3 regions of the Arthrobacter sp. NPDC080082 genome follow, and region 3 is predicted to be linked to each of the others. Evidence: riboswitches for the same ligand, from Rfam matches in the RefSeq annotation. Region 3 holds a riboswitch; each other region holds the start of a gene.

Region 1 (5,182 bases), on a different contig from region 3:
CTACGAAGGTCGCGATCCGCAGCTGGTTACGGCCCAGCTTCCGGTACGGCTCGGTGTCGACAATCCCGTTGGCGCGCAGCACCTTGGCGATCGCGGCCGCGTCGACCGACTCGTCGAAGTCGATCGTGGCGATCACGTTGGAGCGGTCGGCCGGGTCCGTAACGAACGGGGTGGCAAAGCTGGACGCCTCGGCCCACCGGTAAATCCGTCCGGCGGAGTCGGCGGTGCGCGCCGCGGCGAAGTCCAGGCCTCCGCTGGCGTTGAGCCAGCGCACCTGCGCGTCCAGGGTCACCAGGGTCGCCAGCGCGGGGGTGTTATAGGTCTGGTTCAGCCGCGAGTTGTCGATGGCGGTCTGCAGGTCCAGGAAGTCCGGGATCCAGCGGCCGGAGGCCTTGACCCGGGCGGCCCGCTCCAGGGCCGCGGGGGAGAACAGGCCAAGCCACAGGCCGCCGTCGGAGGCGAAGTTCTTCTGCGGCGCGAAGTAGTAGACGTCGGACTCCGCGACGTCGACATCCAGGCCGCCGGCGGCGGAGGTCGCGTCGACCAGGACCAGCGAACCCTCCTCCGCACCGGCCACCCGCCGGACCGGGGCGGCCACGCCGGTGGAGGTCTCATTTTGCGGCCAGGCGTAGACGTCCACACCGGCCTCCGCCCGCGCCTCGGGCCGGGTGCCCGGCTCGGCCTTGATGATCGAGGACTCGGCCAGGAAGGGCGCCTTGTTCGTGGCGGCGGCGAACTTGGAGCCGAACTCGCCGAAGGAGAGGTGCTGTGCCTTGTTCTCCACGAGCCCGAAGCTGGCGATATCCCAGAACGCCGTCGAGCCGCCCACCCCCAGGACCACCTCGTAGCCCTCGGGGGCGCGGAAGAAGTCGCTGAGGCCGGAGCGGACCGAGCCCACCAGGTTCTTGACCGGGGCCTGGCGGTGGGAGGTGCCGAGCAGGGTGGTCGAGGCCGACGCCAGGGCCTCCATCTGTTCCGGGCGGACCTTCGAGGGCCCGGCGCCAAACCGGCCGTCCTTGGGAAGAAGGTTCGCGGGAATGGTGATGCTGGTGTCGCTCACAATGGCTCCAATGGTCGGCTGGGTGCGAGAGGTGGCTGGTCGGCCGGTAAGGACCGCTTCCATTCTGCCCGACGGCGGCCCCGGTGCCGGAAAACGGGCTGTCATAGTCCGGTCAGGAAGCCGGCCCTCAAATTATCCGGAGTAATTCACAATAGGCTAGGCTGTCCGGAGCGTATGGCGGATCCCGGGTGGCCGCACCCCGCACGCTGTACGGTGGAATGACGCAAGGACGGCGCTCAAGGAGCTGAGCTGGATGACGGATCTGATCGACACTACGGAGATGTATCTTCGGACCATTTTGGAGCTTGAGGAAGAGAACATCGTCGCGCTCCGGGCCCGCATTGCCGAACGACTCCGCCACTCCGGACCCACCGTCTCCCAGACCGTCGGCCGGATGGAACGCGACGGGCTGGTCGTGGTCTCCGGCGACCGCCACCTGGAACTGACCGAGGTGGGTCGGCGGCGCGCCACCGAGGTGATGCGCAAGCACCGCCTCGCCGAACGGCTGCTGGCCGACGTGATCGGCCTGGACTGGGCCTATGTCCATGAGGAAGCCTGCCGCTGGGAGCACGTGATGAGCGAACGGGTTGAGCGCCGCATCTTCGAGATGCTGGACCACCCCACCGTCTCCCCGTACGGCAACCCCATCCCGGGCCTCGCCGAACTGGGCGGTCTGCCGACGGCGGAACAGGCCGACGGCGTCGTCAACCTCCTGGACGCCATGGCGGGATATGCCGCGGACTCCAGAATCACCGTGAGCCGGCTTGCCGAACCCATCCAGGTGGAACCCGAGCTGCTGGTGCAGCTGGACGAGGGCGGTATCCGGCCCGGGGCCACCGTCTCGCTGGAGCGGGTGGGGGAGTACATCTCCGTCCGCGTCCCCGACATTGAGGGCGCGCTCGAGCTGCCGCCCGAGGTCGCCGCCCACGTTTTCGTTACCCGCGGGTAGGGCGACGCGGAAGCATACCGTAAGTGTGCTGTTTACTAGCCCGTCTAGGAGATAACGAAATTATTACTACGGGTCTTAATCCCCTATAGTTATCGACTAGTACCGAGACTAAAGCGTTACCTGATCCGAAGCCGAGCTCTGCCAGCGGATCAGGGTGCGAATCACCTTCTGGCAGAGGCGGGGGAACCACTACCGGCCGGTAATTCCGGCCTTGGGGTGAAGTCCGCTAGCGGCAAGCGAACTCTCTGAGGACACCATTTCCGGGTGCCTCTCTGCCTGGATGCTTGCATCGGCGGACCGGGTCTATGCACTCTCTGACCCGAATCCGACAGCTAACTTCGCAGGCTTTTCAGAGAGGAACCACTTGAGCACGCAGACCGTCCGCGGGCGCCGCCGCGCCGCCGGCCCGGCTCCGGAGCCGCGCCCCGCCGTCGACGTCACCGCCCCGCGCCCCCGCGACGCGCACCGGGACGAGCGCCGCAGCCGGCGCAGCCCGCTCCGCCAGGTCGCAGACTTCGCCGCCGTCACCGGCATGGGCCAGAAGGCCGGCATGACCCTGGCCGCCGCTGGCATCGCGCTCACCGTGGCCGTCCCCGTTACCGGCCCCGCTCTGGCCGTCGACGCCCCCACCTCGGGATCTGTCTCCGCGGCGGCCCAGCCCGAGGTCAAGGCCGCCGCGGCCCAGATCGACTTCAACCGCACCGCCGTCACCACCAAGGGCGACCCGGACGGCAAGCTCAAGCAGCTGCTCAGCGCGCAATCCGTCGGCTCCATCACCCGCGCCGCATCCGCGGGGACGCTCGGCGCCCCGCTGGACACCATGATCACGGCTTCGCCCTTCGGTTACCGGATCAGCCCCATTACCGGCGCGGTGGGCGAATTCCACCGCGGCCAGGACTACGCCGCCCAGTGCGGGACGGCCGTCCATGCCGCAGCAAGCGGCACCGTAACCTTCTCCGGCTGGCACCCCTACGGGGGCGGCAACCGGATTGTGGTCGACCATGGCAATGGCCTGGAGACCACGTATAACCACTTGTCGTCATCCAGCGTCCACGTCGGCCAGAAGGTCTCCCGTGGCGATGTGATAGCGATGAGCGGAACAACCGGTGCCTCCACCGGCTGCCACCTCCACTTCGAGGTGATGGTCAATGGGGACGTCGTTGATCCGCTGGGCTGGCTCTAGAAGAGCCCTTCGCAATGCTCACACTTCCGTGACACGCCGTGATCTGAATGTGACATTGAGTCCGAACTGTTGTACCGTATGAAGCACGCCAACTTCACCGAAGTTGGCGCTCTTGAGTGGATTGCCTAACTCTGCCACCGCTCAAGGTCCGTTCGCATGACATCGTCTGGCAGGGGCGGGGGAACCAATTTTGGTCTTCGCAAGAAGGCCTAGGGGTTAAGTCGCAAAGCTTCCCAGGAAGCGGAGCGGCCGGGTGACTCCCATCCGAATCCGACAGCTCACCTCGTAGGCATTGGGAGAGGCTACTTTCGTGTCTTCACGCCACAATGCTGCGCGTTTTCGCGCCGGCGAGGCTCAGTCGAGCCCGCTGATTACCATGCACCGCGTTGCCCTTGCCGGCGCCCGGGATGGTTCACGCAATGCAGTTCCTGCTTTTGGCGCGTCTTCGCAGTACACCCTTCGCTAAAGAAACCCGTTTCGGGGCGATCCGGCGTACCCCCAAGATGCCGGAGCGTCCTTAGTCCCGCCTGTTCAAGAGCGCGGACACAAAGGATCACGAAAGAGAGAACTAAATGACTACTCGTGCAACCATTGCACGCCACCGCGCGGAGGTCACCAAGACCAACTCGCTGGCTGTCATTGCCAAGGCCGTCGGCGACAACGCCGGTGGCATGGGTCGCCAGGCCGCGGTTATCGCTGCTGCCTCCGGCCTGGTCCTGACCAGCGGTATCGCGGCCAACGCCGCTGAGACCAACGTTCAGCGCGAATCCACCTCTGCTTCCGCCACCGAGGTTCAGTCCACCGCTCCGGCCACCATCTCGGCGGCCTCCAGCATCGCCATCTCCTACGAGAAGCCTGCTGTGACTACCGCGGCCGCCCCAGTCGTCGAGGCCCCGAAGCCCGTCGTCAAGGTGCAGGAAGCAGACACCACCGCCGCAGCCACCCCGGCCGCCGGCACCGCGGTCAACGCGTCCGTCGCCACCAAGGCTCCGGCCGCCACCAGCGGCATGGGCGCCTCGATCGCCGCCGCCGCTTACGCTCAGATCGGCGTGTCCCAGGACTGCACCATGCTGGCCACCAACGCCCTGGCCGCCGTCGGCATCCACTACCACGGCTGGCCGGCAGGTTACCTGTCCCTGGGCCGCACCGTCAGCGCCGCCGAAGCGCAGCCGGGTGACCTCGCGTACTACCAGAACGGCGGCATGGGCATGGCCCACATCGCCGTCTACGTCGGCAACGGCATGGCCGTCCACGGCGGCTGGAACGGCGGCACCACCGCCCTCTACAGCGTCAACGTCGGTTCCGGCCCGGTCTTCATCCGCGTCGGCGGCTAAGACCGCCGCTTCCCGCGAAGCTTCGAAAAGGACCCCTGCCACCGGCGGGGGTCCTTCTCTGTTAACCGCCTGGATTGGTGCCGGAACCCTCCGGTGCCAGACCGGCCCGGGATCCGCCACGGATGCCCTGGGGCCCGAAATTCGGTAATCCGGGCCACCCGTGTTTACTCTTGTGGTGTCGATCCTTAGCCTGACCATGCAGAGGGCAGCCGGCCCTCGTGCCACTGGCGGGTGCGGCCGTGAAGAGGGATGCGGATGCGCACACTCGTTCTGAATGCTGGATATGAACCGCTGGCGGTAGTGACCTTCCGCCGGGCACTGGTGCTCGTGCTGACGGGCAAGGCCAGTGTCGTGGCCGAGGGGGACGACCCCGTGGTGGGGCCGCAGGACATCCTCGGCCGGCCGAGCGTCATCCTGCTCAACCGCTACATCCGCCCCCGCTACAACACGGTGACCGCGGTCAGCCGCCGCGGAGTGCTCCGCCGGGACGGCCACCGGTGCGCGTACTGCGCCAAACCGGCCCACACCATCGACCACGTCCAGCCCAAGTCCCGGGGCGGCGCCGACTCTTGGGAGAACCTGGTGGCCGCCTGCCTGCGCTGCAACAACGTCAAGGGCGACCACACCCCGGCCGAGATGGGCTGGAAGCTCGGTTT
Region 2 (5,182 bases), on a different contig from region 3:
CACCGGGTTCACCAACATCGGCGGCGGCATCGGCATGCCGATCCTGGCCAGCATCCTCACCGCGCTGTTGATCTGGCGGACCCGGACCTGGCGCCCGCTCATCCTCATCGGCGGGGCGGCCGCCGTCTCCGTCACCGCTACCTCCCTGGGCAAGAAGCTCATCGGACGCACCCGCCCCGACCACGCCGATGCCGTCCCGCCCTACGAAAACTCGCCGTCGTTCCCCAGCGGCCACACCCTGAACACCACCGTGGTGATCTCACTCGTGGTGTACCTCACCTGCCTGCAGGTCCAGCGCACCATCGCCCGGGTGGGATTGATCACGGCCGGGGCGCTCTTCATCATCGCGATGGGCATGAGCCGGGTGTTCCTAGGCCATCACTGGATGACCGACGTGATCTTCGGCTGGGCGCTCGGCCTGGGCTGGGTGGGCATCGTGATCCTGGCGCATCGGCTGTTCCACGTGATCAGGCACCGGGAACGGACCGGCCCGGCGCCCACCTTCGACAACGGCCAGCGCCTGCGCGAGAAGGCGCCGGACGGGCACCACGACGCCGAAACGGCGCATCGTCGCGGGGCGGCGGACGAGGCCGGGACACCCGGCGGGCGGGGGCGGTCCGAAGCGTCCGGATGATAGTTTTGACCCATGCGCACTCTCGTTGTCGACCACCCGCTGGTGGCCCATAAGCTCACCGTTCTGCGGGACAAGAACACCCCGTCACCCGTCTTCCGCCAGCTCACCGAAGAGCTGGTCACGCTGCTGGCGTACGAGGCAACCCGCGACGTCCGCACCGAACCGGTCACCATCGAGACCCCGGTCAGCACCACCATCGGCACGGCCTTCACCAAGCCCACCCCGCTGGTGGTCCCGATCCTCCGCGCCGGCCTCGGCATGCTCGAGGGCATGACCAAGCTGGTCCCCACCGCGGAGGTCGGCTTCCTGGGCATGGCCCGCGACGAGGAAACCCTGGACATCATCACCTACGCCGAGCGGCTCCCCGAGGACCTGACCGACCGTCAGATCTTCGTCCTGGACCCCATGCTGGCCACCGGCGGCACCCTGCGCGAGGCGATCAAGTTCCTCTTCAAGCGCGGCGCCTCCGACGTCACCTGCATCTGCCTGCTGGCCGCCCCCGAGGGCCTGGCCAAGCTGGAGGAAGAGCTCTCCGACGCCAACGTCACGATCGTGTTGGCCTCCATCGACGAGAAGCTGAACGAGAAGTCCTACATCGTCCCCGGCCTGGGCGACGCTGGCGACCGGCTCTACGGCATCGCCGGGTAGCGCGTCCGCTTTCCCTCGGGCCGCTGAACGGGCCGCCCGGGGATACAGCAAAGGCACCGGATCTGACGAGATCCGGTGCCTTTGCTGTATCTGCGCGGGGTGGCGTCAGCCTTGGCGGCTTAGTACCAGTTGTTCGCGTAGTGGAAGTTCAGGGCGCCGCAGGGGGAGCCGTACCGTTCCTGCACGTACTGCAGGCCCCAGTTGATCTGGGTGCGGTAGTTGGTCATGTAGTCCGCGCCGGCGCTGGCCATCTTCTCGGCCGGGAGGGACTGGACCACGCCGTAGGCACCGCTGGACGGGTTGGTGGCCGTGGTCTTCCAGTCCGATTCGCGGGTCCAGAGCTTCATCAGGCACTGCATCTCGCTCGGGGCCCAGCCGTGGGCCGGCAGCTGCGAGGCGGCGTAGGCCTGTGCGCCGGCGGGATCGTCGACGGCCACTGGCTGCGGGGCCGGGGCGGGTGCCGCGGCGGGAGCCGGAGCAGCCGGTGCGGGGGCCGGCGTGGACGGAGCGGGGGTGGACGGAGCCGGGGTCTCGGGGGTGACCTTGGAGGCCTGGGCTTCGACGCTGGCCGGTGCCGTGGCCGGGGTGTAGCTGCCGAGCCGTTCCAGGTCGGAGAGCTGCAGGGCCGGGGCCTGGGTGGCGGTCGCGACCGGGGCGGTGGTGCCGGTGGCCTGGCCTGCGGCGCCGGCGCCCAGCAGCACGGCGGCCGCGGTCAGCGCGACGGCGGTGAGCTTGCCCTTGGAGCCAAAGCTGGCGCGGCCTCGGGTGGCCGAGCCCTGGGCCGGGTCGGCGCGGTGGCGCGCGACGTCGGCCGAGGAGGTGCGTTTAGCGCCTTTTAGGCGCACGGGTGCCTTGTGTTCAGTCATGTTCGCCTCTCAACGCCTACGGAGTTAGCTGTCGGGTTCGGAAGAGAAATCCGGCCGCTCGGATGATCAACGAGTCGGCTTAACCCCAAGGGGTGCATGGATGCAGGTGCCCGGGAACTCTGGGTTCCCCGTCTCTGCCTCAATCCATGGAATCCGGGAAGCGGCAGAGTTTGGCGTCAGACCCGGATATGCGGCCAGATCGATGGCCGCACCATAAAAACGGTACCGGACTTTCTCCCTCATGTCACATTTAGGTAACGCCGCGGTGTGGCTGGTTGCCGATTTGCAGTGGGCGGGTCCTGTGTTTCGGGCCGTTTCGACGGTTCCCTGCATGCCCGACGCTTGGAGACGTCTACGCGGCAGGGAACCGTCGAAACGGCGGACCGTCCGGGGCGGCTACTTCGCCAGCAGGTACACCGTGGTGCCGCCGACGCTCTGGGCGGGGTAGGTGGCCGTCACCCAGTCGGCGATCCTGGCGGCGTCGTCGGATCCGCTTTCGCCCTGCATGGTGCGGCCGGCGATGAAGTAGTGGATCCGGCCTTCGGCGACGTACTGCTGGAACTGCTCGAGAGTGGGTGCGGGGTCGGTGCCGTTGAACCCGCCCACGGCCATCACGGGCAGCTGCGTGGCGAGCTGGTAACCGGCGGCGTTGTTGGACCCGACGACGGCGGCCGCCCAGGTGTAACGGCCGGCGTCCGTTTCGAGGGCATCCACCAAGGCAGACGACGGGGTGGTCGCGCCGAGGAGCCCGCCCATTCCGCCGCCCATGCCCCCGCCCTGGCCGCGGACGGTGCCGTTTGCCCCGTTGCCGTTTGCCCCGTTGCTGTTGGCCCCGGTGCCGTTGGTCGGGCCGAAGGGATTGCCCTGCGCGTTGCCCATGGCTCCGCCCGTGCCGCCGAACATGGCCGGCAGGCCCGCCCGGCCACCCACCGCAGGCCCCGCGCTGACGATCGAGCCGGAGTGCGCGGTGGCGGCGGTGGACAGCGAGTACGCCAGGGGACCGGCGAGGGCCGCGACGACGGCGAGTCCCGCCGTCGTACGTCCCAAGAGCGCCGCTGTCGGGCCGCCAGGGGACAGCGGGCCAGTGGTCCCGGCGGCGGACGCGCCGGCGACCCGGGCCCGGACGGCCGGAACCATCACCCCGACGGCCGCTGCCAGCGCCACGGCCAGCACCAGCCAGCGCAGCCACGGAACGAACGCGGGCGTGCGGCCCAGCAGCTCGAAAGCCATGAAACCGGCCGCGGCCACCGCGGCGGCGAGCGTCCCGGCGGCACCGGGTTGATCCCGCCGCTGCCACAGCAGCACCGACCCCAGACCGGCCAACCCGGCGACCCCCGGGGCCAGCGCCACCATGTAATACGGGTGGATGATGCCGGCCATCAGGCTGAACGTCAGCCCGGTGACTAGCACCCAGCCGCCCCAGACCACCACGGAGGCGCGGACGGCGTCGGTCCGTGGCGCCCGCCGGCCCAGCCACAGCAGCCCAGCCGCCAGCAGCAGCACCGACGGCAGCAGCCAGGCGATCTGCCCGCCGAACTCGCTGTTGAAAAGCCGGAGCAGGCCGGGGGTGCCCCAGCCGTTGCCGCCGCCGACGCTCCCCGTCTCGTCCCCGCTGAGCCGGCCCAGGCCGTTGTAGCCCAGGGTCAGTTCCAGGATGGAGTTGCCCTGCGAGCCGCCGATGTAGGGCCGGTCAGCCGCCGGGGTGAGCTCGACGGCGGCCAGCCACCAGCCGGCCGCCACCACCATCGCCGCTCCCGTGGCGAGCAGGTGCAGCAGCCGCCGGCCCAGGCCGGCGCGTGCGGCGAGCAGGTAGGCCGCGGTGAAGCCCGGGACCACCAGCAGCACCTGCAGCTGCTTGGTCAGGAACCCGAAGCCCAGCAGCACCCCGGCCAGGAGCAGCCAGCGCAGCCGGGCGTCCTGGATGGCGCGCAGCACCGCGTAGGCTGCGGCCGTCATCAGCAGGACCAGCAGGGCATCCGGGTTGTTGAAGCGGAACATCAGCACGGCCACGGGGGTCAGGGCCATCACGGCCCCGGCGATCAGTCCGGCGCGGTGGGCCAGCCGGGCGTCCGCCGTCGCGGGTGCGGCGGCCCGGCGGACGGCCAGGTAGACCAGCCACACCGTCGCGACACCCATCAGAGCCTCGGGCGCCAGGACGCTCCAGGAGCTCAGCCCGAAAAGCCGCACGGACAGGCCCATCACCCAGAGCGACGCCGGCGGCTTGTCCACCGTGATGGCGTTTGCCGCGTCCGAGGAGCCAAAGAACCAGGCCGTCCAGTCCTGCGAGCCGGCCTGCGCCGCCGCGGAGTAGAAGGCGTTCGCCCAGCCGGAGGCGCCGAGGTTCCAGAGGTAGAGCACCGCGGTTCCGGCAAGCAGGGCGGCCAGTTCCGCCCGCTGTGCCATGACCTGGCGCCGGGATAGGGGCGGCAAGGGGTGCTGCCGAGTGGACGCCTGCGGCCGGAGGTTCCGGCGGCGGCGACCGCGCCACCGCGGGTGGCGCAGCCCGGAGCCGGCAGCCTCAGTCGCCGGGCTTGCTCCGGGCCCGGGCCCGGCGGGGGAAGTGACGGCGGAGCCGGTGCTTGTGAGGTCGGTGCAAGCGGTCATGGCCTAGCCCGCCAGCTTGTAGACGGTGGTGGAGCCGACGGTCTGTGCCTGGTAGTTGGCGGCAACCCAGGCCGCGACCTCGGAGTTTCCGCCCCGGCCGCCGCCCATACCGCCCATGCCGCCGCCGGCGATGAAGTAGCCGATCTCGCCGCGGTCCACCATGGCTTGGAACTGGGCCAGGGTGGGATAGGGGTCGCCGCCGTTCCAGCCGCCGAGGGCAATCACGTTGGTGCCGGTGGCGAGCTCCAGGTCCGCGGCGGAGGTGGCGCCGGAGACGATTCCCGACCATTTCGCCGTCGAGGTTTTCAACAGTGCGGCGAGCTCAGTTGAGGCGGTTGCGCCTCCCGGGCCCCCAGCGCCTCCCGCGGTGGGGCCAGCCGCGTTCGGTGCCGCCGTGTCCTGGCCGCCGGGGAAGCCGGTGCCGTCGGTG
Region 3 (5,182 bases):
GCTTGTGAGGGACGGGGCTTGTTAGGGACGGGGCAGTCTAGGGACGGGGCTGGCTAGGGACGCTGCGAGGCGGCGGCCTCGGGGCTGAGATCCGAGAGGTCGAGCCGGTGCCGGGGCCCGTCCGGGAACGGAAACGTGGACGTGACTGCCAGGTCCGGGCCCACCCGCAGCATTTCCCCGGGGGCCAGCGCACGCCAGCCGGGGTCGTGGTCCATCGGCTCGGTGGCGATCAGCACCTGCGGCCCGGCGGCGAGGTCCTCGCTGTGGGCGTGGATGCGGTGGCTGCGCGCCTCCAGCGGCGCGGCCGGGCCGTGGATCCGCCCGGGATCGCGCTCCAGCAGGTGCAGCTCATGGGTTTCCGGGTAGCGCAGCGCCCACAGCTCCGTGGCCGTGGTGACGATCAGGTTCAGGCTGAGCACCGGCAGTTCGGCGGCGGCCCAGGCCACGGCGTGGGTGATCCCGGCGCCGACGTCGCCGTCCGCCCGCCGGGTTTCGGCGGTGATCAGGGCGAAGAGGCGTTCGCTGTCCGTCTGCCCCCGGACCAGGTCGGCGACACCGAACTCCGCGAGCCGTGCGTCCAGCCGGTCCAGGTCACCGAAGGCGCCGTTGTGCGCGAACAGCCGCCCGTCCTGCTCGAACGGGTGGGTGTTGGCCACGGTGTGGGCGCCGGTGCTGGCGTAGCGGACATGCGCGAGGAACGTGGTGCTCCGCAGCGTCCTGGCCTCCCGGGCGAAGGCGTGGTCCTCCCACGCCGCGAGCGGCTGTTTCGCCACGTGCGGCTGTCCGAACTCGTCGAAGGTGCCGATGCCCGCCCCGTCCGGCTCGCGCCGGCTCTGGACGGACAGGCTGTCCGGCGCGTCGAGCAGCCAAAACGTGGCGCGGACCGTTCGGGCGCCGGCGTGGAGCCCGAACAGTCGGCACATGGTGGCTCCTCCGTGGTTTACGCGGCGTTATGGGAGCCAGTGTACGTCCGGGCTACTGCCAGGCGCGGACGTAATCCACCAGGACCTGCGACGCCGGGCCGTAGGCCGGGTTGGTCGAGGAGGCACCGACGTTCAGGACCAGGTACTGCGGGGCGTTGCCGTCGTTGGTCGGGTAGGACTTGACCTTGACGCCGTCGAAGTAGACGTCCGAGGAGCTGGCCATCCGGTGCAGGCCGAAGGTGTGGTACTCGTTGGCCCAGTTGCCCCCCACGCCGCCCTGGTTCTGGGCGCCGCTGGTGGAGTGGTAGTTGACCGTCATCTTGGCCTTGAGGACCTCGGCGATGTCGTTCTCGCCGGTGGCGGGCCAGGACTGGCCGGTGGACCAGAATGCCGGCCAGTTGTAGAGGCCGTTGGCGTTGCCGGGGAACTTGATCCGGGCCTCGACGTAGCCGGTGGTGAACTGGTAGCCGGTGCCGGCGCCGCCGCGGGGGTTGGAGGAGACCAGCGCACCGGAAGTGGCCGACGCCAGGTTCAGGACCAGGTTGCCGTTGCTGACCGAGACGTTGGCGGGGCTGGTGCTGACCTTGTTCATAGTTCCGCAGCCGGGCGCGAACCAGCAGGCGGCCCACTTGTTGGTATCCAGGCCGGCGCCGTTGAAGTCGTCGTTGAAGGCCAGGGACCAGTTGCCGGGGACACCCAGGGGAGCGGGGCCGCCGGTGGAGGCTACGGCGAGGGCGGGTGCCGGGGCGGCCTGCACCGCGGCGGGCGCGGGGGCGGCTGCCGGGGGAGCGGCCTGCACCGGTGCGGGGGCCGCGGTGGTTGCCGGGGCGGCGGCCGCCGTGCTGGCCGGTGCGGCCGGTGTTGCCGACGGCGAGGCCGGGGCGGAGGCGGGGGCGGCCTGGGAGACCTCCGACGCCTGCGCCTGGGTCAGGCTGTTCAGGGTGGCCTGGCCGAGTGAACCGAGGCCGACGACGGCGACGGCCGCCGCGGCGGCGAGGGACAGGACGCGGGGGGACTTCAGCCGAAGGGCGGTGCGTCGAAGGGGGGAGGGAGCGGACTGGTCACGACGGCGCGCGGGGGCGCACGTCTGATCCTGGGGTGCAGACATGGAAGGTTTACCTCTCAACGCCTGCGGAGTTAGCTGTCGGGTTCGGATGAGGTCATCCGGCCGTGGGACACCACGGCTTCACCCCGAGGGCAGGCCAACGCCATACCCGGGACACTTGGGTCCCCCGCCTCTGCCTTATATCTAGCGGATCCCGGGCGCGGCAGAGCTCAGCGACGCACGGAATTGGGACCAACGTTGACGGTCCACCCGTCGACCGTACGGCATCGAGCCGGTTAATCACAATTAAGTAACGGCAGTCACCGGCCTCCGCGTGGCGGCTTGAGATGCAGCCGGGCCGCGTCAGCGGCGGGCTTAGGGAACAAAGCGGCGGTCAGGGTCCGCGGCGTCCCGGCCAGGCGGAATGCAGCAGCGGGAGCACGGAGACGGCCAGGAGTGCCGTTCCGAGCACCGGGTCGTCGTGCCGGAGGATGGCGCCGGCAATCAGCAGGGCGGCGAAGAGGAGGGCGGACACCGCGCGGCGCACGGTGCGGTCCAGCCGGGCCACCTGGCGCTCCAGCCGGGGGTTGCCCACGGTCAGGGAACCCTCCTCGGCGCGCGCCGCCAGCCGGTCGAGGCGCTGCGGCAGGCGGAAGGCCACCGCCGCGGCGTCGAAGACCTGGCGGCCGGCGTCCTGCAGGAGGTTTCCGCGCTCCTCGCGCAGCAGCCGTGCCGCGTACGGCTCCACCGAGTCCCAGAGGTTGAAGCGCGGGTCGAGGGAACTGCACACCCCGGAGGTGAGCGACATCGCCCGGATGATGAGCAGGAAATTCTCCGGGACCTGAAACGGCAGCGAGCGGACCAGTTCGCCGAACTCGTTGGCGAAGGCCAGGAACTCCCGCGGGTCCACCTCGCGCAGTTCGGCGAAGCCCATGCCGCCGAAGCGGGTGAACAGCCGGGACATGGCCCGCTCCAGTTCGGCGGTATCCGCCGTGGGCAGCAGCACCCCGATCTCGCCGATCGCAGAGACCAGGCCTCCGCCGTCGCGCGCGGCCGCCGCGATGAGCAGCTTCCGCAGCCCGCTCCGGGTGCCCGGGGGCACCTCGCCCATCATGCCGAAATCGATGAACGTCAGCCGCCAGGGCAGCCCTCCGGCGCCGGGGGCCGGGGTGACGAAGATGTTCCCCGGGTGCGGGTCGGCATGGAAGAACCCGGTGGTGAAGAGCTGGTCGAACATCACCGATGCGAAGAGCGGAGCCACCTCCACGGGGTCTATCCCCGTGGCGCGGAGGCCGTCCGTGTCCGTGATCTTGATGGCGGTGACGTCTTCCAGGGTCAGGACCCGGCGGGTGGTCCGTTCCCAGGCGACGCGGGGGACCGCCACCCGCTCGTCGCCGGCGAAGTCGGCGTCGAACCGCTCGGAGTTGGCCGCCTCCTGCAGGTAGTCGACCTCCTCGAGGCTGGTCTGGGCGAACTCCTCCACCAGGGAGGGCATGTCCGCCCGGTCCGAGACCAGCCGGAAGTGGCTCAGCCAGCCGCCCACCCGGCGCAGGGCGGCCAGGTCGACGTCGACGATCGCCTCGATCCCGGGGCGCTGAACCTTCACCACGACGCCGCTCATGCCGGCATCCTCCGCCGCCGCGGGCAGCAGCGTCGCGCGGTGCGCCTGCCCGAGGGACGCCGCGGCGATGGGCGTCTCCTCGATGACGGCGAAGATGTTCTCCAGCGGTGTGCCCAGTTCTGCCTCGGCCAGGTCCCGGATGGCCGGGAACGCGACCGGGGGAACCTCGTCCTGGAGGTCCTCGAGTTCCCTGGTGATCTCCGGCGGGAGGACGTCCAGGCGCGAGGAGAGGAACTGGCCCACTTTGATCATCAGGCCGCCCAGCTCCACGGCCAGGGCGCGGAAGCGCCGGGCGAAGCGGATCATCCGTCGGGTCCGGCTGCGCTCGGTGATCCGTCGCAGGCCCAGGCGGGGGAGCAGCAGCTCGTGCCACCAGGTCACGGCGAGGTGCCAGGCCGCGAAGCGCAGGATCCTCCGGTAGCGGGCGCGGGTGCTCCCTGTCCCGGCCGCCGGGTCCGCCCGGGCCCGGCCAGCCTCCGCCACCCGCGTCAGTCCTGGGCCAGGATCGAGTACAGCCGGCGGCGCGCCTCGTCCAGCACGGCCACGGCCTGCTTGACCTGCTCCGGCGTGCCGGTGCGGCCCACCTGGGATGCGGCCTGGGCCAGCTCGATGCCGGCCTTCGGCAGTGCCCCGAAACCGGGGGCCTGGTCCGCGTCGGCGGACTCCCAGGGAGCGGAGGTGCCGCCGGAGACCTCTTCGCGGCCGGCGTCCGTCAGGGAATAGATCTTCCGCCCGTTGGACTCCTCGGCGCGGATCAGGCCCTCGTCGGCCAGCAGCTGCAGGGTCGGGTAGACGGAGCCGGCGCTCGGCTTCCAGCTGCCGCTGCTGCGCTCCTCGATCTCGCGGATGATCTGGTAGCCGTGCATGGGCCGCTCCGCCAGGAGCGCCAGTACGGCCGAGCGGACCTCGCCGCGGCCGGCGCGGCTGCCGGTGCGCTTTTCGAAGCGTGAACGCAGGTCCTCGACGGCCTGCCACATGCCATCAAAGCTGGGGGCGCCGAAACCGCCCATCGGGTATGAGTTACGCATGATGCTCTCCTCCAGGGGTTCGCTAACGATACTTAACGATACGTCCCGATATGCGGAAACAACAGGGTTGCGCTGTGGGCGATAGGGCTGCGGGTGTGGGAGCCTCAGGCGGCTGCGGGCCGGGGGAGGTGGACGAAGGCCTCGCCGCGCTGCTTCATCGCATCGAGGGCGCGGGCCAGGCCGGCCGCGGTCCCGCCGGCGGGGTGGTTGCCGTGGGAAATGACGATGTCCCCGGCGTGTGCGCCGGAGATTTCCTTGGCCACGGCCGGGGCGGGGAGCGTCGCACCGGCGTCGCCGTTGACGGAGAAGCCGACGGGTGTGACCCCGAGGGCGTGCACGATCTGGGCGGAGACATCGTCCAGATAGGCGGTCCCCGGCCGGAAGAAGAGCGGGCGCTTTCCGGTGAGCTCCGCGATGCGGGCGTCGTTGGTCATGATCTCGTCGTAGACCTCGCCCGGGTTGCGGGTGCCCGGAATGTTGTAGGCGCTCTTGCCGGACACGGACAGTGGCCGGTGTGAGGTGCCATGGTTGGCGAGCTCGAAGAGGGGATCCGCGGCGAGTTCAG

What was found. A riboswitch is a leader RNA that binds a small molecule or an ion and turns the genes downstream of it on or off. The one in region 3 is predicted to bind cyclic di-AMP.
Region 1: linked by a shared signal. The riboswitch ahead of AB0O44_RS14910 (peptidoglycan DD-metalloendopeptidase family protein) and the one ahead of AB0O44_RS11870 (glycoside hydrolase family 16 protein) in region 3 are both predicted to bind cyclic di-AMP.
Region 2: linked by a shared signal. The riboswitch ahead of AB0O44_RS08735 (hypothetical protein) and the one ahead of AB0O44_RS11870 (glycoside hydrolase family 16 protein) in region 3 are both predicted to bind cyclic di-AMP.

The regions. Positions count from the first base shown of each region.
Region 1 covers NZ_JBFBKQ010000007.1:136,726-141,907, reverse strand. The annotation lists gene serC (phosphoserine transaminase) at 1-1,060, opposite strand, end outside; gene AB0O44_RS14915 (metal-dependent transcriptional regulator) at 1,314-2,009, shown strand; cyclic di-AMP (ydaO/yuaA leader) riboswitch at 2,129-2,371, shown strand; gene AB0O44_RS14910 (peptidoglycan DD-metalloendopeptidase family protein) at 2,374-3,192, shown strand; cyclic di-AMP (ydaO/yuaA leader) riboswitch at 3,305-3,498, shown strand; gene AB0O44_RS14905 (NlpC/P60 family protein) at 3,765-4,526, shown strand; gene AB0O44_RS14900 (HNH endonuclease) at 4,782-5,182, shown strand, end outside.
Region 2 covers NZ_JBFBKQ010000003.1:388,751-393,932, forward strand. The annotation lists gene AB0O44_RS08725 (phosphatase PAP2 family protein) at 1-634, shown strand, start outside; gene upp (uracil phosphoribosyltransferase) at 647-1,282, shown strand; gene AB0O44_RS08735 (hypothetical protein) at 1,402-2,148, opposite strand; cyclic di-AMP (ydaO/yuaA leader) riboswitch at 2,147-2,334, opposite strand; gene AB0O44_RS08740 (glycosyltransferase family 39 protein) at 2,545-4,551, opposite strand; gene AB0O44_RS08745 (glycosyltransferase family 39 protein) at 4,756-5,182, opposite strand, start outside.
Region 3 covers NZ_JBFBKQ010000005.1:169,739-174,920, reverse strand. The annotation lists gene AB0O44_RS11875 (class II glutamine amidotransferase) at 54-923, opposite strand; gene AB0O44_RS11870 (glycoside hydrolase family 16 protein) at 976-2,031, opposite strand; cyclic di-AMP (ydaO/yuaA leader) riboswitch at 2,038-2,188, opposite strand; gene AB0O44_RS11865 (AarF/UbiB family protein) at 2,363-4,072, opposite strand; gene AB0O44_RS11860 (PadR family transcriptional regulator) at 4,078-4,617, opposite strand; gene AB0O44_RS11855 (polysaccharide deacetylase family protein) at 4,722-5,182, opposite strand, start outside.